3 regions of the Streptomyces sp. NPDC048278 genome follow, and region 1 is predicted to be linked to each of the others. Evidence: riboswitches for the same ligand, from Rfam matches in the RefSeq annotation. Region 1 holds a riboswitch; each other region holds the start of a gene.
What was found. Region 1 has a riboswitch for cobalamin ahead of AB0D74_RS17975 (CbtB-domain containing protein). Riboswitches for the same ligand answer to the same signal wherever they lie in the genome.

Region 1 (7,543 bases):
GACGGCGAGGTAGTGGTTGGGGTTCATCAGGCCGGCGTCGCGGGTGACGATGCCGTGCCGGTCGGCGTCGGCGTCGTTGCCGGTGGCGACGCGGAACTCGTCGCGCTTCTCGATGAGCGAGGCCATCGCGTACGGCGACGAGCAGTCCATGCGGATCTTGCCGTCCCAGTCCAGCGTCATGAACCGCCAGGTGGGGTCGGTGTAGGGGTTCACTACGGTGAGGTCGAGCGAGTGCCGTTCGGCGATCCGGCCCCAGTACGCGACGGACGCCCCGCCGAGCGGGTCGGCGCCGATGCGGAGTCCGGAGGCCCGGACCGCGTCGAGGTCGAGGACGCTGGGCAGGTCGTCGACGTAGACGCCCATGAAGTCGTACCGGCCGGTGGTGGGTGCGGCGAGCGCCCGCTCGTACGGGATGCGCTGTACGTCCTTCATCCCGCCCGCGATGATCTGGTTGGCGCGGTCCTGGATCCAGGAGGTGGCGTCGGAGGCGGCGGGGCCGCCGCTGGGCGGGTTGTACTTGAAGCCGCCGTCGGCGGGCGGGTTGTGCGAGGGCGTGACGACGACGCCGTCCGCGAGTCCGGTGGTACGGCCCCGGTTGTGGGTGAGGATGGCGTGCGAGACCGCGGGGGTGGGGGTGTAGCCGTCGGCGCTGTCGACGAGGACGGTCACGCCGTTGGCGGCGAACACCTCCAGGGCGGTGACCTTGGCCGGCTCGGACAGGGCGTGGGTGTCGGCGCCCAGGAAGAGCGGGCCGTCGGTGCCCTGGCCGCTCCGGTACTCGCAGATGGCCTGGCTGGTCGCGGCGATGTGGTCCTCGTTGAACGCGGTCGTCAGCGACGATCCGCGGTGTCCCGAGGTGCCGAACGCCACCCGCTGGCCGGGGTCGGACGGGTCGGGGTGCAGCGCGTAGTAGGCCGTGACCAGCCGGGCCACGTCGACGAGGTCCTCCGGAGCCGCCGGCCGGCCCGCTCGCTCATGCGGCATGAGTCCACTTCCTCCGCAGTCGTTGATCGATCGCTCGCCGCCCATCTTTCCTTGTCAGCGGCCACGAACGCGAGTGCGGCACCGGCCGCGCGCCGAAGACACGGCGGGTTCACGGCCGGTTCACAGCAGACGTACCGCGGCGGGCGTGCGCTGTTCGCAGAGGCCCGCCGGCCGGCCGGGGCGGAGCCGGCCGAAGGGGAGAGGGCCCCCGGACGTATCCGGGGGCCCTCTCGTGTCGTTCGGTGTGGCGTGGTGCCGTGCAATGCGGTGCCCAGCGGTGCCGTGCGGTGCCGGTCAGTGGGGAGCGGGCACCGTGCGCGCGGCGGTCGGTGCCTTCGCCGGCTTCGGGTGGAGGACGCGTTCGGCCAACTCGCCGAACAGCAGGCCGAATCCGCCCCACAGCACCACCTGGATGGTGAGCGCCGAGAGCCGGAACCGCCACAGCAGGGTGGCCGGGAAGTCCGCGGGCACCTCGTTGATGACCGGCAGGAACTGGTAGGCGAGTCCGATGACGACGGCGAACGCGGCCACCGCGAGGACGGCCGCCCACCATGTGCCCAACCGCGGCTGGAGCCGCTTGCCGAGGATGGTGGCGGCGACCGCGAGGAGCACGCTGAGCAGCATCATCAGGAAGTAGAGCGTGGTCCGCTTGCCGATGGTGTCCGGGTCGCCCACCGACGGCGGGTTGGCCGGGTACTTCAGGAACGGCACCACGTACACGGCGACCAGGGCGCAGCCGGACAGCAGCAGTGCCGTCGCCCGCGGCGAGAAGCGGCCGACGCGGCCGAGGGCGAAACAGTAGGCGAGGGCGGCGATGCCGCCGAAGGCGACCCCGTAGACGAGGACACCGGTGGCGAGGCCGGCGGTGGACTGCAGGGAGCGGGAGACGACCTCCATCTCGTGCTCGTGCGAGTGGGCGTCCTCGAAGCTGATCGCCTTGTCGACGCTCGGCTCACCGAGGAGGTAGGCGACCACCAGGGCGAGCACGCCGGCGACGAGACCGGCGAGCATGCCCCGCACCAGGAGGTTTCTTACGGTTGCGGAGTTCATGATGTGTTCGGTGCCCCTCGGGTCAGTGGCAGGGGAAGCCGAGGAGATGGCGGGCGTCGTGCACCCACTCGTGGACGTCCGTGCCGCTGACCACGGAGGTGGCGCCCTGCTCGGCGCCGACGAAGTAGAGCAGGACGAGCATCAGGATGCCGAAGAAGACCGCCCAGGGAGCTATCGCGGACAGCGGCAGCTTGGCGGGGACGACGGGGGTGGTGGCTGTCGGCTGAGCGACGGTCTGCGCCATGGCAGAACCTCCTCTGGGAGTTCGCGTCCCATCTCGGTGGTGCACAGGACGACGGCCACGGGTCTGACTCACGAGAGGCCCTGGGGCTCTCGCATACAGTGGCGCGACCGTGCCGGACTCCCACCGGCTTCCGTCTCGCCGTCATCGATATCGGACCGACCGTACCGCCTGGCAAAGAAACGGCCAAGACCGCACCACCAGGCGTGATCTTCGTCTCGCGCCTGATGGGCGGTGGGCGGGAGCGGCTCAGGCGGGCGGCTCAGGCGGGTGGCGCAAGGCCGAGTTCGCGTGCGCCGAGCGGGGCGAAGAAGCGGTCGACGTCGGCGTCGGTGACCTCGGCGAGGGTGGCCGGGGACCAGCGCGGGGTGCGGTCCTTGTCGACGACCTGGGCGCGGATGCCCTCCACCAGGTCGTGGGTCGCGAGGGTCGCGCAGGAGACGCGGTACTCCTGGTCCAGGACCCGTTCCAGCGAGCCGAGTTCGCGGGCCCGGCGCAGGGCCGCGAGCGTGACCTTCAGGGCGGTGGGTGACCTGGTGAGCAGGGTGTCCGCCGTCTCCTTCGCCGCCGGGTCGCCGTGCGCGAGCAGCCGCCGGACGATCTCCTCGACGGTGCCGGCCGCGTAGCAGGCGTCGATCCACGCCCGGTGTCCGGCCAACTCCCCCTCGGGCGCCTGCCGTACGCGCCGGGCGAGCGCCTCGGGTACCGGCAGGGCGGCGAGGTCGGCGACGAACGCGGGGACCGTGCCGGCCGGGAGGCAGTGGTCGGCGAGTCCGCAGAGCACGGCGTCGGCGGCGCCGATCGAAGCGCCGGTCAGGGCGAGATGGGTGCCGAGTTCGCCGGGCGCGCGGCCGAGCAGGTAGGTGCCGCCGACGTCGGGGACGAAGCCGATCCCGGTCTCCGGCATGGCGATCCGCGACCGCTCGGTGGCGATCCGGACGCTGCCGTGCGCCGAGACACCGACCCCGCCGCCCATCACGATGCCGTCCATGAGCGCGACGTACGGCTTCGGGTACCGGGCGATACGGGCGTTGAGCCGGTACTCGTCCCGCCAGAACGCGGCTGCCGCCGACCCGTCGCCGTCCCTGGCGTCGTCGTGGACGGCGCGGATGTCCCCGCCCGCGCACAGACCGCGCTCCCCCGCACCGGTGACGACGACGGTCTGCACGGCGGGGTCGTGCTCCCACTCCGTGAGCGCCTCGTCGATGCGGCGCACCATGGCGTGCGACAGCGCGTTGATGGCCTTCGGCCGGTTGAGCGTGATGTGCCCGGCCCGTCCGTCGACGTGCAGCAGGACGTGTTCCTCGGCGCCGGTCATCCGGACACCTCCGCCGGGCCGCCGGCCACGATGAGGCGCATGATCTCGTCGGTTCCTTCCAGAAGCGGGTGGTCGCGTGGGTCAGGGACGATCTTCCCCCGTCCGTCGCGTCCGCGGCTCACCGACCCGTCGACGCGTCGACCCGTCGCAGGGCGTCCCGGACCTCGGTCGCGGCGGCGGGTCAGAAGGTCAGCACCGGTTTGACCACGTCGTCCTTCATCCGTGCGACCGCTTCGTCGATCGCCGTGAACGGGAAGGCGGTGACGAGTCGTTCGGCGGGGAAACGGCCCGCTGCCCGCCAGTCCAGGAGGAGGGGGACGAAGTCCTGCGGGTTCGCGTCGCCCTCGATGCTGCCCCGGATCGTCTTGCCGCCGCCGATGAGGTCCAGCGTGTCGAGACCGAGGTCCGCCGTGCCGAGGCCGACGACGACCAGGGAACCCAGGGGTGCCAGAGCGCGGGCGGCGGCGCGGACCACCGGGGCCGCTCCGGTGGTGTCGAAGGCGTGCGAGGCACCGCCCGCGGTGAGGTCCCTGATGTGCTCGACGAGATCCGGGCTCGCGCCGTCGAGCGTGTGGGTGGCGCCCAGTTCCTTGGCGAGCCGGCGCCGGCGCTCCACCAGGTCCACGGCGACGACGGTGCCGGTGCCGAGGGCGGCGGCGGCCATCACCGCCGCCAGGCCGACCCCGCCGGCCCCGAACACGACCAGGCTGGAGTCCGGTTCGGGCCGCAGCACGTTGACCACCGATCCGGCGCCCGTCTGGAAGCCGCAGCCCATGGGCGCGGCGGTCACGAGGTCGGTGTCCGCCGGGACCACGACGACGTTCTCGCGGGTGGCGACGGCGTGCCGGGCGAAGCTGGACTGGCCGAAGAAGGAGGACCAGACGGCGTCCCCTCCCCGGGTGAGCGTCGGGCTGCCGTCCGGGCGGCGGCCCGCGTTGTTCAGGGCGGCGAACCGCTCGCAGTACGCCCGCCGTCCGGCCCGGCAACGGGCGCACGTGCCGCAGCTGTTGTAGCTGAGGACGACCCGGTCGCCGGGCCGCACGCCGTTGACGTCGGCGCCGGCCGCCTCCACCACGCCGGCGCCCTCGTGGCCGTACACGGCGGGTACGCCCTGCGGCAGTGCGGCCTTGGTGACCAGGTCGGTGTGGCAGATGCCGGTGGCGGTGAGGCGGACCAGGATCTCGTCGGGGCGCGGGTCGGCGATGTCCACGTCCTCGAGGGTGAAGCCGGTGCCGGGGCCGTACGAGACGGCGGCCTGGGTGCGCATGGTGTCCTCCGGGGCGCGGTGGGTCAGGCGCGGGTGGCGCGGGTGCGGATGTCGGTGAGGGTCGCGGCGACGAAGCCGCGCAGGGCCGCCGCTTCGGTCTCGCCGGCCGGGGGCAGGAGGTTCTGGGCGAGGCCGGTGGGTGCCGTGCTCGCGGCGACGGTCCGGCGGTGGCTGAAGGTCAGGAAGCCGGTCCTCCCGTGGTAGGCGCCCATGCCGCTGCGTCCGATGCCGCCCGACGGCGCGCCCGGCACGCCCCAGTGGACGGCGAGGTCGTTGCGGGAGACGCCGCCCGAGGCGGTGCGCCGGACGAACTCCCGGAACTCCGGTCCGTCGGAGCCGAAGAAGTAGGCGGCCAGCGGGCTCGGGCGGGTGTTGACGTACGTGACGACCTCGTCGAGTTCGTCGTACGGGTACACCGCGAGCACCGGCCCGAAGATCTCCTCCGACGCGATCGCCATGTCCTCGGTGACGTCCAGCAGCACGGTGGGCGCGATCCGGCGTCCCTTGCGGCTCGGGAGCCGGTCGGCCTCCTCCGGCGGGACGATGGTCCGCACCCGTGCGCCCTTGGCCGCGGCGTCGGCGACCAGGCCGGTCACCCGGTCGAAGTTGCGGTCGTCGACGACGGAGACCACGTCCGGGTGGTCGAGCCAGGTCGGGAAGTGCGCCCGGACGGCGTCCTCGTAGTGGGCGAGGAAGGCGTCGGTCCGCTCCCGGGGGACGAAGACGTAGTCCGGGCAGAGGCAGATCTGACCGCCGTTCATCAGCCGCATGCCGCCCACGCGTTCGGCGGCCAGGGCGAGATCCGCGTCGGAGCCGAGTACGACCGGGTTCTTTCCGCCCAGTTCCAGCGTCACCGGCACCAGGTTGCGCCCGGCCGCTTCGGCCACCCGGGCGCCGACCGCCGGGGAGCCGGTGAAGATGAGGTGGTCGAAGGGGAGCGCGGAGAACGCCGCGGCGGTGGCGACTCCGCCGCGGACGACCGTCACCTCCTCCGGGGTCAGGCGGGACGCGACCGCCCGGGCGAGGACCTCGGCCGTCCGCTCGGTCACCTCCGACACCTTGATCATCACCCGGTTGCCCGCGGCCAGCGCCTCGATCGCGGGCTGGACGACGAGGGTGACCGGGAAGTTCCACGGCCCGATCACCCCGACCACGCCCTTGGGCCGGATCTGCACGAACGCCGGTGTCCCGGCCTCGGCGGAGCCGGGGAGTTCCTCGTCCCGCATCCACTCGGCCAGGTTCGCCCGGACCTCGTGCAGGGCCGGGACGGCGCCGACGACGTCGCTCACCAGGTTGGCGAGCAGCGGGCGGGAGCCGAAGTCGGCGTCGAGGGCGGCGCAGAGTTCGTCGGCGTGCTCGAGGACGCAGGCCACGAGCCGGTCGATGCGGTCGAGCCGTACGTCCAGGTCCGGCGGGCCCTCGGCGAGGAACGCGGCCCGCTGGGCGTCGAGGAGTTCCCGCTGGCGGGCGGCGGACGGGTCCACGGGAAGCGGCGGGGTGCTGCTCATGGCGGTGCCTTTCTTGCTGCGGCTCAGACGGCGGGCGCGAGGACGGCGGAGGTGAGGACCGCGGGGGTGAAGACGGGGACCGCCTCACCGCCCTCGGGGCGTTCGAAGGCGACGGTGACGGGCAGGCCGGACCGGGGGCGCTCACCGGGCCGCAGGCCGCGCAGGGCCGCGTACAGCCAGGGGCCCTCGGTGAGTTCGACCAGTGCGACGACCTGCTCCGCCCCGGGGGTGCGGCCGTGCACGACGGTCCAGGACACGACGGTTCCGGTGCCGGCGGCCGGTTCCCAGGTGGCCGTGACGTTCCGGCAGCGGGGGCAGGCGTCGGACGGGGGCGCGGCGTGCGTGCCGCAGGCGGTGCAGCGGCGGACGAGGAGTTCGCCGCGTGCGGTGGCGTCGAAGAAGGGTTCGGTGGCGGGGTCGCGAAGGACGACGGGCAGGGACACGGTGGCTCCGGGCGCGGGTGGGTCCAGGGGTGGGGGTGGGTCGGGCGTGCGGATGGGTCAGGCGTGCGGGTGGGGGCTGAGGACCAGCGTCGAGTGGTGGTCGAGGATGCCGCCGTTGCCGCTGACCAGGACGATGTCGTGGTCGGGCACCTGGCGTTCGCCCGCTTCGCCGCGGGTCTGGAGGACGGCCTCGGACAGCGGGGTCATGCCCCACAGGTAGTAGGAGGAGAGCTGCCCGCCGCCCGTGTTGACCGGGAGCGGGCCGCCGGGGGCGAGCGCGCCGCTCGCCGCGAGCGCGCCGCCCTCGCCCTTGGCGCAGAACCCGTAGTCCTCCAGGGTGAGCAGCGCGGTGAAGGTGTAGCAGTCGTAGAGTTCGGCCACGTCCACGTCGCCGACGGAGATCCCGGCCATCTTCATCGCCGCGGGGCCGGCCTGGGCGGCGCCGCTGACCAGGCCGAAGTCGCTGTCGCGGTGCATCGGGAGGCCGGGGTGCGACTGGGCCCAGCCGAGCACGTGGACCGGCGGCCTCCTCAGGTGGGCCGCGCGCTCCGCCGTCGTGACGACCACGGCGATCCCGCCGTTGCTGACCAGGCAGCAGTCGAGCAGGTGGAACGGCTCGGCGATCATCCTGGACGCCTGGTGGTCCGCGACCGTGAGGGGGTCGCGGAACTGGGCGCGGGGGTTCAGCGCCGCCCAGGCCCGCTGGGCCACCGCGATGTGGCCGAGCTGTTC
Region 2 (7,543 bases), on a different contig from region 1:
GTCGGGGGTGAGCACCTCGGCCGGGGTGCCCTCCGTCACCGCGCGGCCGTCGCGCAGGACGAGCAGGCGGTCGCAGTACATCGCGGCGAGGTTGAGGTCGTGCAGGGCGATGACGGTGGTGACCGGCAGGCCGGCGATCAGTTCCAGGAGGTCGAGCTGGTGCTGGATGTCGAGGTGGTTGGTGGGTTCGTCGAGGAGGAGTTCGCGGGGCTGCTGGGCGAGCGCGCGGGCGATCTGGGTGCGCTGGCGTTCGCCGCCGGAGAGGGTGTGCCAGGACTGGCCGGCCCGGTCGGTCAGCCCGGTGCTCCGCAGGGCCTCGGTGACGGCTGCCGCGTCGGCCGTCGTCGGGGGTGTCCAGGCGCGGCGGTGCGGGATGCGGCCGAGCGAGACGACGTCCCGGACGGTCAGTTCGGTCTGGGTGTCGGTGTGCTGTTCGACCGTGGCGATACGGCGGGCGGTGGCACGGCGGCCGACCTCGGTGAGCGGGCGACCGTCCAGGGTGACGACGCCTGCGGTGGGGGCGAGGACCCCGGCCAGGAGCCTCAACAGGGTTGATTTTCCGGAGCCGTTGGGGCCGAGGATGCCGACGGTGTCACCGGGGCGCAGAGTGAGGGTGACGCCGTCGACGACGGCCTTGTCGCCCAGGCGCCGTACGACACCGTCCGCGTGGAGGCTGGTCATGCTGCCCTGCTCCGTCCGCGGTAGAGCACGGCCACGAACGCCGGCACGCCGATCAGGGACGTCACCACGCCCACCGGGACCTCCTGGGGGTCGAGGACGGTTCGGGCCAGGGTGTCCACCCACACCAGGAAGACCGCCCCGGTCAGGGCCGTGACCGGCAGGAGGCGGGCGTGGCCGGCGCCGGTCAGGGCGCGGGTGGCGTGCGGGAGGACCAGGCCGACGAAGCCGATCGCGCCGGCACAGCTGACCAGCGCGGCGGTGAGCAGCGCGGTCGCGCAGAGCAGGACCAGGCGGGTACGGGCGACATGGACGCCGAGTCCGGCGGCGGCCTCGTCGCCGAAGGCGAAGGCGTCGAGCGTACGGGCGTGCCCGAGGCACACCGTGAGGACCACGGCGAGCACGACGGAGCACAGCAGCACCTGCCCCCAGTCCGCGCCCGTCAGCGAGCCGAGCAGCCAGAACAGCACGCCCCGGGTGGTCTCGGCGTCCGCGGAGGTCAGCACGGTGAACGAGGTCAGCGCGGAGAACAGCTGCATCGCCGCGACCCCGGACAGGACGACCCGGTCCGTGCTGCCGCCGAGGGTGTGGCTGAGCAGCAGCACCAGGGCGAAGGAGAGCAGCGCGCCGAGGAAGGCGCCCGCCGACAGCGACACCGCTCCCCCGCCCACACCCAGCACCACCACGGCGACCGCTCCCGTGGACGCGCCGGAGGAGACGCCGAGCACGAACGGGTCGGCGAGCGGGTTGCGCAGCAGCGACTGCATGACCGCGCCGCACACGGCGAGTCCGGCCCCGCACACGGCGGCGAGCAGCGTGCGCGGCATCCGCAGGTTCCACACGATGCCGTCCCGCAGCGGCGCCAACGCGCTCTCGCCGAGCCCGAGATGGGCCGCGACGGACGCCCAGACGTCACCGGTGGAGATGTCGGCGGGGCCGATCGTCACCGCCACGGCGATCGACACCAGCAGCGCGGCCAGTCCCCCGCCGGTCAACAGGAGGGCGCGGAGGCTCACTTGGCGAGCCCGAAGTCACGCAGGCCGGCCGCGACCTTCTCGATCCCCTCGACCGTGCGGATGGACGGATTCATGGCCTGCCCGCTCAGCAGGACATACCGCTTCTTCTTGACGGCGGTCAGGTTGCGGGTGGCGGGGTTGGTCTCCAGGAAACGGATCTTGGCCGCGGCGGTCTCGGCGGTCTGCTGCTTGCGGGTCAGGTCGCCGATGACGATGACGTCGGGGTCGCGGTCGGCGACGGTCTCCCAGTTGATCTGCGGCCACTCGTCGTGGGTGTCGGCGAACGCGTTCTTCGCGCCGACGGCACGGGTGATGGCGCCGGGCGCGCCGCAGCAGCCGGCGAGGTAGGGAGACTGGGAGTTGGCGAACCAGTACATGAGGGACACGTCCGAGGCGTGCAGTCCGGCGGTGGCCGTGCGCACCCGCTTCGTCAGCTCGGCGACGAGCGTCTCGCCCCGCTTCTCGACGTCGAAGACGCGGGCCAGGTCGCGTATCTCGCCGTACACGGCGTCGAGGGTGAGGGGGGTGGAGCGCGATCCGTCGCCGCCGCTGTCGTTGTCCTTGCCCTCGGAGCAGTCGGACGGCGAGACGTACGTGGGCACGCCCAGCTTCTCGAACTGCCCGCGGGTGGCGACCCCGCCCTTGCCGAGGGTGGAGACGAACGAGGCGGTGACGAAGTCGGGTTCGGCGTCCAGGACCTTCTCGAAGGAGGGGTTGTTGTCGGCGAGGCGCGGCACGGACGCGTCGGCCTTCTCCAGGCCCTTCATCACCGGGTCGGTCCAGGTGGCCGTACCGGCCATGCGGTCGGCCAGGCCGAGGGAGAGCAGGATCTCGGTGGTGCCCTGGTTGAGGGAGACGGCCCGCTTCGGGGCCGACTTCAGGGTGACCTTGTCGCCGCAGTTGTCGAGGGTGACGGGGTATCCGGCGGCAGCGGTCCGCTCCGCCTTCGGGTCGTCGCCGTCGCCGTCGGAGGAACCGCAGGCGGTGAGCAGCAGGGCGGAGGTGAGGAGCAGGGCCGGGGTACGGAGCACGGGCATGCCTTTGGGGTCGGGGCTCGTACGCGGAGCCTGGCCTACGGACGTCCCTCCGCGCCGGGGCACGGAGGTGCCAGCAGGTCTTCGGACTCGGGTTCGTCCGGCCGGGGCGCCTTCCCGGTCTCCCAGTGGCGTGCGTGCCCCGCCCGTCCCCCTCACCGCTGCGCGTCAGCTCCGGATTCGCACCGGATTCCCTGACCACGGATGTGGCTCGACTGGCCCGTCGAGGCTATCAACTCCCTCGTACGGCCAGACCGTGCGCCCGGTCACGGGGGACGGCGCGAACGCTTCCTCAGACCTCGGCGGGCCAGACCGTCTCCACCGCCCCGGAGTCGGCGTCGTACACCCCCTCGGCCAGGCGGGCGAGCTGCGCGTCTTCGGCAACCGGTGCCCGTCTCGCGGTGCGGGCGACCCTGAAGCGCACAACACCTTCGGGATCACGCAGCCACTGCCGCACCCGGCCGGGCAGCCTGCCTGCCGGGGAACGCACAGCGAGGGTCACCGCCGCCTCGGCCAGGCAGGCGCGCGCGAGCGGGTGCGGCTCCGTCGCCTCGGCCACGAGCAGCAGGTCGAGATCGGCCGTCCACTCGACGGACGCGTCCCCGATCAGGGCCGCGGCCATGGACCGTACTTCCGGGTCACCGTCCGTCAGCGAGGGGCGGACCAGGCCGAGGCCCTGGGCGAGGAGCTCCGCCACGACGGTCTCCCACTCGACCTGAGCGTCGTACGACTCAGGCCTGGAACTCATGTGCTGTTGCTCTTCCCACTCGCCCAGAACGGCAGCGGTCGCGTCGAGAACGCCCAGCACGTCGGCCACCCATGCGGCACTCCGTCCTTCCAGCAACCGCAGGAGTCCCCGCACCGCTTCCGGGGTGGTGGCCTCGATGGACGCTCCGCCACCGACGCAGGCCCCTCCCAGAATGTCCCAGGCCGCGAGCCGGGCCCCACTCCGATCGTCCGCCTCGGCCAGCCCCCTCAGCAGACCCGGGATGTCTGTCGGCGCCACTGTCCCCCCGTCCGCAAGTTCCGTCGCCACAACCAGCCTAGAAGCCGATACCGAACTGATGCAGAAAATCCTGACGGAGGGGACAGGACACGGCCTCGGTCGCATGCAGAGCGGCCTTTTCGGATGCAGCCGATTTCACGGCCCCACCAGGGCGGCGAGATGTGGAGCGTGGTGGGTGCGGGGCCACTTTGTGGGGATGACGGCGGCGGGCGGATGACCGCACAATGCGCGGGTGGAGAACAACGTCGTCATCCGTCCGGCCGCCTCCGATGAACTGGAGGTCGTCGCCGAACTCCGATGGCAGTGGGTCCTGGAGAACCAGGACGCTCCCGTCACCGGGCGCGCGGAGTTCGTGCGGCACTTCGTCACGTGGGCGAGGGAGAACACGTCGTCGCACCGCTGCATGGTCGTGGTCCGCGATGAGGTGATCGTCGGCATGGCCTGGCTGGCGGTCCTCCCACGGGTGCCCAGCCCGCGTGCCCTGCACCGGGCATCGGGCGACCTCCAGTGCGTGTACGTCGTTCCCGGCGAACGCGATGGCGGCCTGGGCGGCCGGCTCATCGACGCGGTCCTGGACCGTGCTCGGGAACTCGGGCTCGAACGCGTCACCGTGCACTCCAGTTCCCGCGCGATCCCGGCCTACTCCCGCCACGGCTTCGGATCATCACCCCGTCTGCTTCACGCTCATGTCACCCGCACCACCTCCTATCCGTGACAACCGCCGAGGGGCTGCTTCGCCCCGGCGGCCCTCGGTCGGCACCTCTGCCTCTGCGGCGATCGCGCGGCGTCGAACCGTTCCGACGCAGTGCCGAGCGATACCCCGGCATCCAGGTCGGACGAGAACCGGAATGCACTATTCCGTGACATCGGTCACAGCGGATCCGGGACCTCGCCGGGCCGGATAGTAGAGGCCGCTCTGATGACATATGGGATTTGTCCGGCTTGGTAGGCGCGTGTGTCGTGCCTGGACGTGCGGCTTTCCGGGCGGGTGCCGTCTTCGGCCGTTCTGGGTGCGCGTAGGGATTCTGACGGGGCGACAGGATTCCGCGTGGGCCGCGAGGGGCGGACCGACGCTTCCCGCTCCCCTGGCAAGGGGTGCCCGGGCCTACTAGGCGAGCTAGTGGCGAGGCCCTTTGCGTACGTGGTGGAGGCGTCCTAAGAATGACGACCCGCAGGACGCTGCCGCAGCTCAGGAGCGGGTTACGCATGGGTAGACATCGTAGGAACACGCAATACCGGCGGATAGTCATCGCCACCGTCGCCGCGGGCGCCGTGGGCATACCGTCCGCCGCCTTGGCCTGTACCAACTGGCCCGACAGTGGCGGACGCCGGTCCACCAGCGCCGAGGACAACGCGACGACGGCCTCGTGGAGCAGGACGTCCTGGTGGAACGACGCCCACCGGAGCCGCCCCTGGGACACCGTCCCGACCGGCGAGCCCTCGTGGACGGCGTCGGCGGCGCCCAGCGCCGCCGCGAGCGCCGCGAAGACTCCTCACGCCCCTGCGCGCACCGGGAAGCCCAGCGCGCCGAGGCCGAAGGCCGCAGCGCCTTCGCACACCGCCCGGACCACCCCGCCCAAGCCCCGCACCACCGCGTCCCCCAGCGCCCGGCACACCACCGCCGCCGCTTCCGCGGTCCCCAGGCCGTCGAACACGTCGAGCACGTCGAGCACCCCGAGCCCGAGTGCGTCGAGCACCCCGAAGGCCACCGCCACGGCGTCCGGCGTCGTCGCTCGCATCGTGGAGCTCGTCAATGCCGAGCGCGCCAAGGTCGGCTGTTCGGCCCTGACCCTGAACACCACGCTGACCAAGGTCGCGCAGGCACACAGTGCGGACATGGCGCAGCACCAGAACATGTCGCACACCGGGTCCGACGGCTCCTCCCCCGGAGACCGGATCACCGCCGCCGGCTACACCTGGAGCGCCTACGGCGAGAACGTGGCCTACGGTTACGCCACTCCCGAGCAGGTCATGGCGGGCTGGATGGCCAGCGCGGGCCACAAGGCCAACATACTCAACTGCACGTTCAAGGAGATCGGCGTCGGTCTCGCACAGCCCGGCAGCTACTGGACGCAGGACTTCGGCACCACTCGCTGAGCGGGCGGCGCCGACGGCCGGTCACCGGGCGGCCGGGGCCGGGCCGGGCGGACGCGGTGCGCGGGCCGCCAGCGCGAGCAGCTCGTCGACGGACCACTGGTCGTAGGCGTGCTCGCCGTACTTGACGGCGAGCACGCGACCGTCGGGGGCGACGAGGAAGTCCGCGGGGAGGCCGAGCCGGCCGCCGTGCGGGCTGGCCGCGGGCAGCTGCTCCCGCCCGCGGACGACCTCCCGCACACCGCTCAGGACCGCCCGGACGATCGGCCCCCAGGCGCGCGGGCCGAGCAGGGCGCGGGGCGACCGTTCCACCCCGAACTCCGCGTACAGCCGCCGGGCCGGGTCGGCGACGACGGCGAACGGGAGCGCGGCCGTGTGCGGCAGCAGTTCCGCGGCGGGCGAGTGGAAGACCACGACCTCGCGCACACCGGCCGCCTCGATCTCCTCGTGACGCCTGGTCACCGACCGCAGGTGCAGGTTGCAGACCGGGCAGCCGGCGAACCGCCGGAACTGGAGATGGATCAACCGGTCGGGGGCGGGCACGGCGACCTGGTCGCCGGAGACGGTGGTGAGGTCGCGCCCGGTCACGAGAGAACCGGGTGCCACCGGACGACGGCTCATACGCATAGACTTCCCCCTCCGTAAGCGTACGGCATACGCCTACCAGCGTAGGCGTATGCCGTACGCTGTCAACCGCCATGCCACGTCCGCGTTCCCTCACCCCCGATCGGCTCGCCTCGGCCGCCCTCGCCGTCATCGACCGCGACGGACTCGCCGGGCTGTCGATGCGCGCCGTCGCCCAGGAGCTCGGGACGAGCACCATGGGGCTGTACCGGTACGTGCACGATCGCGAGGAGCTCGAACGGCTCGTCGTCGAACTCGTGCTGGGCGGGGTGGACGCCGGGCCGCCGGATCCCGGCGCGTCGTGGCGCGAGCGGATCGAGGCCATGGCGCGGCGGCTGCGCGACACCGTGGGCGCCCATCCGGCGGTCGTCCCGCTGACCATCGTCCACCGGCACCACTCCCTCGGAGTGCTGCGCTGGTCGGAGTCCGTGCTCGGCGTCCTGACGGACGCGGGCGTCGAGGGCGAGCGGCGGGTCATCGCCCTGCGCGGCCTGCTGAGTTACGTCATCGGAGCGATCCAGCTGGAGCACCTCGGCCCGCTGTCCGGTCCGGGGACGGTGGCCATCACCGAACTGCCGCCCGCCGAGTTCCCCTACCTGGCGGAGACCGCACGGAGCGCCAGGAACGTCGACCCGGACCACGAATTCCTGGCGGGACTCGCCCTGTTGCTGGACGGCCTCGGCGTTCGGGGCGGGCCGGCCTAGGGCGTGGCGTATCCGGGTACGGAGGGCCACCGCACGGTCAGGACGACGGACTCGTCCTCCGCGACCCACGAGTGGTCGACGCCCCGGCCCCAGACGACATAGTCGCCCTGCTCCTCCAGGAGCACGCTGCGGCCGGGGAACTCCAGGCGGAAGCGGCCGGTGATGAGGACCAGGAGGGCTTCGCGCTCCTCGCCCTGCACCCACTGGGTCCGCTGTTCGCCGCGTGCGTGGACACCCCATTTGACCTCGACGGCCTGGCTGTGCCGGGGATCGCCGTGTTCCTTGAAGTGGCCCAGCAGCCAACCCCGGTCCATTGCCGCGTCCTTGCCCGCCTTGCCCACGTACACGCTGTCTGCCATGCGTCGGAACGCTAACAGCAGGCCACCG
Region 3 (7,543 bases), on a different contig from region 1:
CAGGGACACCGGGAAGATCTGCTGCAGGTAGCCCGCGCGGATGGCGGCGTCGACCGGGTTGAACGAGGTCGCCGCCACCTCGACGAGTACCTCGCCCTCGGCCGGCTCGGGCCGTTCGGCGTCCTCGTAGCGCAGTGCGCCCGGGTCGCCGTACTCGTGGAATCGAATCGCCTTCATCGGTAACCTCCACTCTGGTTGTGCTTCGAATTCGAAGCATGCCGCCATCGTACGTCTGCTTCGAATTCGCAGCAAGTAGACTGATCGGCATGCCGGACGCCGCCCCTCTCGAACCCCAGCAGCTGGCCGCCTACTTCGCTCTGATGGAAGTCGGCAGCCTGCTCCAGCACGCCGTGGACCAGCAGCTTCGAGAGGAGGGCGGACTGAGCTACACCCAGTTCCAGATCCTCGCCGTGCTCGGAGAGAGCGCCGAGGGGCGAGAACGGATGACCGACATCGCCGACCGGCTCGTGCACAGCCGCAGCGGACTGACCTACCAGGTGGGCCAGTTGGCTGACGCGGAACTGGTGGTCAAGGCGCCTTCGCCGGAGGACGAGCGCAGCGTCATCGTCTCCCTCACTCCGGCGGGCCGCGCTCTGCTCGACCGGGTCATGACCGGTCACGTCCAGGTCGTGCGCCGGCATCTGCTGGAGCCTTTGACCGACGACGACGTCACCAGACTCGGTGAAGTCCTCGACAGTGTCCGCCGGCACATGCGCACCGTTCCGCCCCGCTCCGCGGCATCGCGCCGCAGGCGGCCCTGAACGCTCCGCTGGAGGTGGCGGGCCGTGGCCGACCGGGGCCCGCGCCCGCAGGGCCGAGCGAGCCGGCCGAGGCCCGTGGTTCGCGTGCGGAGCGGCCCGGTCAGCGTGGCGGGCCCATGATGACGTTGCCGTACTTGTCGGCGACGCCGGGGTCGGGCCTGACCTCGAAGCCGGGCGGACGAGGCGTGGACTTGTCGCGGCCGGTCTCCCGGAACATCCCTTCGATGCCGGCCGGGGTGTTGATCATCAGCAGGTCGGCTTTCCTGGACGTGATGCGGTATCCGTGCGGGACCTGCTTGGGCAGGAAGACCACACCCCCCTCGGCGAGCTCGTACTCCTGGTCGTCGCACCACACCAGGGCCGTGCCCTTGAGCAGCAGGAAGACCTCGTCCTCGCGAGTGTGCTTGTGATACGGCGGCGCTTCTCCCTCGGCGACGTCGAATCGGCCGATCATGAGCTGGCCGTCGGTGGCCTGGCCGTCGAGCAGCATCGCCAGTGTGCCGCCGTCGAGCCATTCGAGTTGCTGCTGCTGTTCGGGCTGCGCGAGATAGACCATGCTCACGGGAGACTCCTTTCAGGTGAGGGAAATCGGGTCAGGGGAATCAGGTGCGGGGACGTTCGTGCAGGCGAAGTGTCGAAGGGTGCCCGCGATCGTGGTGGTAGGTGTCGGTGCCGACCTTCGTTCCGTAGAAGTGGGTCATCGGCGCGTCGGTGATCAGGGAGTCCTGGTTGGTCAGTTCGAGCCGGATCCGGTCGCCCGCGCGGGCGAGGAAGGACATCGGCAGGAGCTCCACCCGTAGCTCGTAGATTTCGCCGGGCACCAGCGGCTCCACCGACGTGTGCTGATGGAACGGGCGCATGTCGGAAGTCAGTTCGGGATTCTCCGCGCGGTGCGACGCGCGCAGCCATCCCTGGGAGACCTTGACGGGCAGCCCGGCGTCGGGCTCGGCGGACACCAGCGAGACCTTGACGAAGACATCGATGTCCGTCTGGTCGCTAGAGGCGTACAGCGTCAGCACACCGTGGCCGGTGAACTCCCGGTCCCGGTCCATCGGCGGCGAGGTGAACGTGTTGACGCGCGCGACGTGGTCGGGCACGCCGTGCTTGTCGAAGACGGTGACACCGGCCATCCACTGGGGATCCGGGTACGACCACGACGTCGAGTCCTGCTCGGAGTCCGGTTCGGCCTCGGTCAGCGACCCGTTGTTGAGCGAGGTGACGGCGTCGCTGTGTGTCCCGGTGAGGTGGAAGGTCGTCGGCGTGGCGTCCGGTGGCGGCCAGGATGCGGCTGACCTGTACGTGTTCTCGCCGTTGACGTAGAAGCGCGCTGCCGGCTGCTTCATCACGTCGTTCTCGATGCCCTTGAGGTGATGGTCGTACCAGGGGAGCAGCTCGTCGCGGTGGAACTGCTCGTCGAAGTAGTACATCTGCGCTTCGGCGAAGCTGGACGGATGAGCGACCAGGAGCTTCTTCGGTCCCCGGACCCGCTCGAAGCCGTAGAAGTTGCCGCGCAGATGCAACGCCGCCTTGCCCCACACACCGATGGAGAACACCGGGATGTCGACGGACGGCAGCTCCCAGAACGGCGACCTGCGGCGTTGCCACTCGTCGTCGAGTGGGTGCGAGAGGACGTCGTAGATGTACTCGTGTTTGTCGCCGACGTGGAAGTCGATGCCTCTGAGCTCGTGCTGGTAGAGCACCGATCCGAACAGCCAGGTGTTGAGGAACCCCTGGATCGGGATTCCGCCGTGGTACATCCAGTCGCGGTACATGTCCGTCGCGCCGTCGTAGGCCACGATCGTCTTCAGGTGCGGCGGACGGGTGCGCGCCGCGTTCCACTGGCTCCAGCAGTAGTGCGACATACCGATCATGCCGACCGAGCCTGTGCTCCACGGCTGGACGGCAACGTGCTCGATCATGTCGTGGATGGCCTCACCCTCACCGCGTGAGACCGGGTCCCAGGTTCCCTCGGAGCGGCCGGTGCCGGGCAGGTCCATCGCGACATAGGCATAGCCGTTGTCGAGGTACAGCTGGATCGGACCGTATTCAATGAACGGAAAGACGGGGTTGGGCGGGAGGTGGCGCAGCGCCTTCTGGTACGGAGAGGCCCCCAGCACGATCGGGTAGCGGCCGTCGCCGGACGAGGGGAGGTACACATCGGCCCGCAGCAGGTTTCCGGTGCGGCTCCGGACCTCGACTTCGAAGGGCGTCACATTGACGTCGACCATAGGGGCTCCATCCGTTCTTGATGACTGTGGATCAGTACTCGGTGGACCGGTGCACGGAACTGCCGCCATCGGCGTGCCGGACTTGTTCCGGGACCAGGGCCGGGCAGCGGACCTGACGGACCGGCAGGAGGTGGACAGGTGGCCCAGCGGGACCATCGAGGCCTGGCTCGCCTTCTCCCACCTGCGGTCTGCGCAGGAGCAGGGTGTCGAACGCCCCCGAACCGTGGTAGGTGAGCGTTACCGTCGGGCTCGTGTCCACGGTGTGCGCCGCCCATTCCACTCTCGGGTCCCGTTCGGTGAAGTCGGGAAACGCCGACCGCCGCGGCGCGGGCATGGCCTGGGGCGTGTACGGGACGGTTGCCGGGGCAGACACTCGCGTACGGCGGTGCCTGCCGCGCTGTTCCGTGGTCTGCTGTACACCGTTCGTCACCACCACCGTGACGCCGACGATGATCAGCACGAGCCCGGGCAGGGTCGCGGGCTTGATGCCCTGCCCCATGAACCACCACGCCGCGAGCGCGGCCACGGGGGTCTCCAGCAGGAGCAGGACGCTCATGACCGTCGCCGAGGTCCTGCCGAGGGCGAAGTTCAGCGAGCCGAGACCCAGGATCTGTGGAAGGACGAGTAGCCCCAGCAGCGACAGCTGGGTGGATCTGTCGAAGCCCGTCAACGGGATGTGGGCCAGCAGGCAGACGACGAGGAGTTCCATGCCGCACACCAGCGAGGTGAAGGTCGAATAGAGGGGTGTGCTCACATCCGCGCGCGACCGCTCGCTCAGCGCGGTGTACCCGGCCTGGGCAACGGCTCCGACGAGGGCGAGCAGGTCGCCCAGTAGCGCTGTACCACCGGACCTGATGTCGAGGCCGCCGGCCGCAGCCGCTCCCGCCACGGACAGTGCGAGACCCATCCACGCTCGGCGGGGCAGCCAGGCACCCTGCGCCGCGGCGATGAGAGCCTGCCATAGCGGCTGGGTGGCGACGAGCGCTGTGGACATGGCGACGGAAGTCAACCGGGTGCTGGTCATGAAGGCCGCGAAGTGGAGGGCGAGCGTGGTGGCGGCGAGGAAACCGAAGACCAGCGGCCACCACTGCTCCCGGCGCAGGAGGCCGCGCTCGCCCCGCGTGACGCGCACCACTTCCCGGCGGCGCAGTACAAGGAGGAACGGTCCGAGCACGGCGAAGCCGAGGCAGTTGCGCCAGAAGGCCATGGCGAGAGGTGAGGCGGAGGCGGCGGCGGTGAGCGGGGCGGTGGCTGAGACGGCGACCACGGTGACCGCCATGGCGGCCATGGACAGCGGATCGAGCCTGGACTTCACGCGTGCGTCCCGCCGTCCGCGTTGTGCGGGACGAAGGACGGACGGCCCTCGATGTCGTCCCGTGTGAAACACACAGGCGGGACGGGGCCGTTCGCGTGTCGGTCCCGCGTTCCCTTCCTCTCCGTCTGGCCACGTAGGTCAGGTCGTGCCTCGTCACACACATGCGCGCATTGCGTCGCGGTCGTGCGCATCGGCACACCCGCGGAACCCGCCGACCGGCGTCCGGGAGCTGAAGGGCAGCATGCGCAGGTATGGGCCGGGATGGGATCGGTCCTGCTGAACAAGGCCAAGGAACAGCCGGGTGTATGTCCCGTATTGATCACTGGGTACGCGGTTTCTGTGCTGTGGGGAGTGGGGCAGCTCAGAGCCCCGACGGATCGGCAGCGATGCCGGGGCCGGTCGGCGACACAGGGGCGCAGCCACACCATGTTCACGTTCCACGAGGTCGTGCAGCGCAAGCCCAGTGCATCGGCCGGTACCGGAATGGGGCAAGCGTCAGCCGCAGAGGTGGTTCGGCTGGACAACCATCTTTGCCCGTCAAAACCTGAGGTTTCTCGCCAGAAGCGGAGGACATTGACAGGGGGACAGCTGGTTCGCTCGGGAGGAACCGACCGGTTCTGACCCGGGGAAGCAATTGCTGGAGCTGCTTGTGTCGGCGGTACGGCTATTACGCACTGCCGAGCCGGCCTGGCGGAACGGGGAGACAGGCTCCGAGTCCGGCAGGACCGGCGCCCGGGTGAAGGTCTGGTGTTCCGTCCCCAACAGCCCCTAGGATGCGGGCACTTCGTGCATATGCGCACGTCCGGGGGGAAGCCGGTGGGAGTCCGGCGCTGACCTGCAACCGTGTACGGCCCATGAGCGGCCGTGAGTCGGGATGCCCGGCGTGTGCAGCGATCCGCTTCTCGCTGTCATGGTCTACAGGAGGGCTCAGCCTTGCGCCGCACATCCGCACCCCGCACCCGCACCCTGGTCACCGCGACCGTCCTCGGTCTCGCGCTCGCCGCGTCCGCTCCGGCGGTCGCGCAGGCCCAGAGCGCGCTGGACACGAACGCTCCCGTCAGAGTGACGCTCACCGTGCAGGGCCCGGACGGGCTTCTCTTCAAGGGGAAGATCAGAACCCGCGGGCACGACGTCACCACCGCCACCGGCGGCACGCACCACTGCGACGGCACCAACGGCGCCGCCAATCCCTCGGCCGTGCCGACGCCGACGGCCGCCCTCGACGACGCCGCCCACAAACGGCACTTCACCTGGGACGGGACCTGGTACGCGTCGTTCGACGACTACTCCGTCGACACCATCAAGGGCGTCAACGGTGGCGGGACCGCCTACTGGAACATCTCCGTCAACGGCACCTCGACCCCCGTCGGCGGCTGCCAGTTCAAGCTGAACGCCGGTGACAAGGTGGCGTTCACCTGGACCGCGTTCTGAGCGCAGCGACTCACAAGGGGCGGGCCTCGGACGCCGTGACCGGCTCCCCGGCCCGCACCCCGTGCAGGACGTGGGCCAGCACCTCGGCCCCACGCACCACCCGTGGCCCCGGGCGGTTGAAGTAGGACGGCCCGTCCAGCACCCAGACCCGGCCGGACCGTACGGCCGGCAGGTCGTCCCACCCTGGCAGGGCGGTCAGCAACTCGGCTTCCCGCAGAGTCCGTTCGGGCGGGAAGCCGCACGGCAGGATCAGGACGGCATCCGGCCGGGCGGCCCGCACCGCCTCCCAGGTCATGGGTTTCGTGTGCTCGCCGGGGGCGGCGAGGAGCGGGATCCCGCCGGCGGCCGTGAGCTGCTCCGGCACCCAGTGGCCGGCCGGCCACAGCGGGTCGAGCCACTCGATCGCCACCACCCGGGGTCGGTCCCGGTCGGCGACGGACGCGCGGACGCGGTCGAGTCGTGCGCGCAGTTCGGCTCTGCGCCGCTCCGCCCGCTCCCGCACGCCGAGCAGTTCGCCCACCGTGACCAGGCAGTCCAGGACGTCGTCGAGCGTGCGCGGTTCCAGGCTCAGGACGCGGGTGTCCGCGTCGAGCAGGCGGACGGTCCGGCTGACCTTCTCGTACGAGACCGCGCACACGTCGCACAGGTCCTGGGTGAGGATCACATCGGGGCGCAGGGCAGCCAGCGCCTCGGTGTCCAGGGTGTACAGAGACGACCCGGAGTGCGCCGAGCCGCCGACCGCGTCGGAGATCTCCCGGCTGGTGAGCCGGTCCTGATCGAGGTCGGCCCCGGTCACCACCGGTACCGACGCGATCTCGTCCGGCGGCCAGTCGCACTCGTGGGTACGGCCGACCAGCCGCGCGGACAGTCCGAGTTCGGCGACGATGTCGGTCGCGGCGGGCAGCAGGGAGACGATGCGCATCCCGCGAGCCTATGACCGCTTACAACTCCTCACGCTCCCCAGCGCACCGCGATCGTGTCGCCGACGCCCACGGTCGTCTCCCTGGCCGCGGTGGCGAACGCCCCGCCGTCGACGCTGACCTTCCAGGTGTTCGAGCCGCTGTTGGCCGTGCCGTTGAGTGAGGTGATCGTGCCGGTGCCGGAGGACGGGGTCACGGCGGTGACGCAGCCGGACGGGGTGGCCGCGCTCACGGCGGCGTCGAGCACCGCGCCGAGCGTGGTCGTCGAGCCGGTCGGGGTCAGTGCCACCGAGCACACCTTCAGGTTCCCGGCGCCGTCGTCCACGGTCAGCGCCAGCTTCGTGGCCGTACCGGAGGTGAGGGACGTCTGCCCGACCCACTGCGGGGCGCCGGTCGTGGTGGGGACGGGCGGGGTGGCGGTGAACCCGGCTCCGGCGACCGCGCGCAGGCCGTCGATGGAGGCGTAGGCGGACGGGCTGGTGTCGCTGGGCAGGTACTTGAAGCCGCCGCCGGGGTTGAACTGCTGGGCGATCAGGAAGTCGACCGGCGTCTTGCCCTGGGAGGTGAGGAAGTCGCCGGTCTGCGGGTTGATGCCGCAGGCGTTGAGACCCGACACCGCCCAGCCGTTGGAGTCGGTGTTGACCCCGAACAGCGCGCTGAAGGCGCCGCTGCTCGCGACCAGCTTGCTCTTCAGGAACGCCTTCGCCTGCACGATGTCGGTGTCCGTGTTGGGGACCCCCGACACGCACAGGGCGGCCATCGCGGCGCCGGTCATGTCGATGTCGCTCGCCGCCGCCAGCTGGGTCGCGTTGCCCTCGGCCTTGCTGTAGTTCCAGCCGCCGTCGTTGTGCTGGTTGGCGCGGATGCGGGTGACGATCGAATCGCGCA

Region 2: linked by a shared signal. The riboswitch ahead of AB0D74_RS27355 (ABC transporter substrate-binding protein) and the one ahead of AB0D74_RS17975 (CbtB-domain containing protein) in region 1 are both predicted to bind cobalamin.
Region 3: linked by a shared signal. The riboswitch ahead of AB0D74_RS41400 (DUF4430 domain-containing protein) and the one ahead of AB0D74_RS17975 (CbtB-domain containing protein) in region 1 are both predicted to bind cobalamin.

What each region holds. Positions count from the first base shown of each region.
Region 1 is NZ_JBEZLP010000009.1:55,833-63,375, reverse strand. It holds gene pgm (phosphoglucomutase (alpha-D-glucose-1,6-bisphosphate-dependent)) at 1-984, opposite strand, end outside; gene AB0D74_RS17980 (CbtA family protein) at 1,279-2,034, opposite strand; gene AB0D74_RS17975 (CbtB-domain containing protein) at 2,057-2,278, opposite strand; cobalamin riboswitch at 2,315-2,456, opposite strand; gene AB0D74_RS17970 (enoyl-CoA hydratase/isomerase family protein) at 2,538-3,593, opposite strand; gene AB0D74_RS17965 (NAD(P)-dependent alcohol dehydrogenase) at 3,775-4,860, opposite strand; gene AB0D74_RS17960 (aldehyde dehydrogenase family protein) at 4,884-6,368, opposite strand; gene AB0D74_RS17955 (OB-fold domain-containing protein) at 6,392-6,811, opposite strand; gene AB0D74_RS17950 (thiolase family protein) at 6,869-7,543, opposite strand, start outside.
Region 2 is NZ_JBEZLP010000017.1:4,410-11,952, forward strand. It holds gene AB0D74_RS27345 (ABC transporter ATP-binding protein) at 1-681, opposite strand, end outside; gene AB0D74_RS27350 (iron chelate uptake ABC transporter family permease subunit) at 678-1,694, opposite strand; gene AB0D74_RS27355 (ABC transporter substrate-binding protein) at 1,691-2,731, opposite strand; cobalamin riboswitch at 2,786-2,963, opposite strand; gene AB0D74_RS27360 (hypothetical protein) at 3,021-3,476, opposite strand; gene AB0D74_RS27365 (GNAT family N-acetyltransferase) at 3,967-4,449, shown strand; gene AB0D74_RS27370 (hypothetical protein) at 5,228-5,473, opposite strand; gene AB0D74_RS27375 (CAP domain-containing protein) at 5,475-5,831, shown strand; gene AB0D74_RS27380 (peroxiredoxin-like family protein) at 5,853-6,455, opposite strand; gene AB0D74_RS27385 (TetR/AcrR family transcriptional regulator) at 6,527-7,156, shown strand; gene AB0D74_RS27390 (signal peptidase I) at 7,153-7,515, opposite strand.
Region 3 is NZ_JBEZLP010000037.1:84,385-91,927, reverse strand. It holds gene AB0D74_RS41425 (NADP-dependent oxidoreductase) at 1-177, opposite strand, end outside; gene AB0D74_RS41420 (MarR family transcriptional regulator) at 267-761, shown strand; gene AB0D74_RS41415 (cupin domain-containing protein) at 862-1,317, opposite strand; gene AB0D74_RS41410 (CocE/NonD family hydrolase) at 1,364-2,989, opposite strand; gene AB0D74_RS41405 (DMT family transporter) at 3,021-4,304, opposite strand; cobalamin riboswitch at 5,068-5,205, shown strand; gene AB0D74_RS41400 (DUF4430 domain-containing protein) at 5,238-5,735, shown strand; gene AB0D74_RS41395 (cobalamin-binding protein) at 5,746-6,657, opposite strand; gene AB0D74_RS41390 (hypothetical protein) at 6,687-7,543, opposite strand, start outside.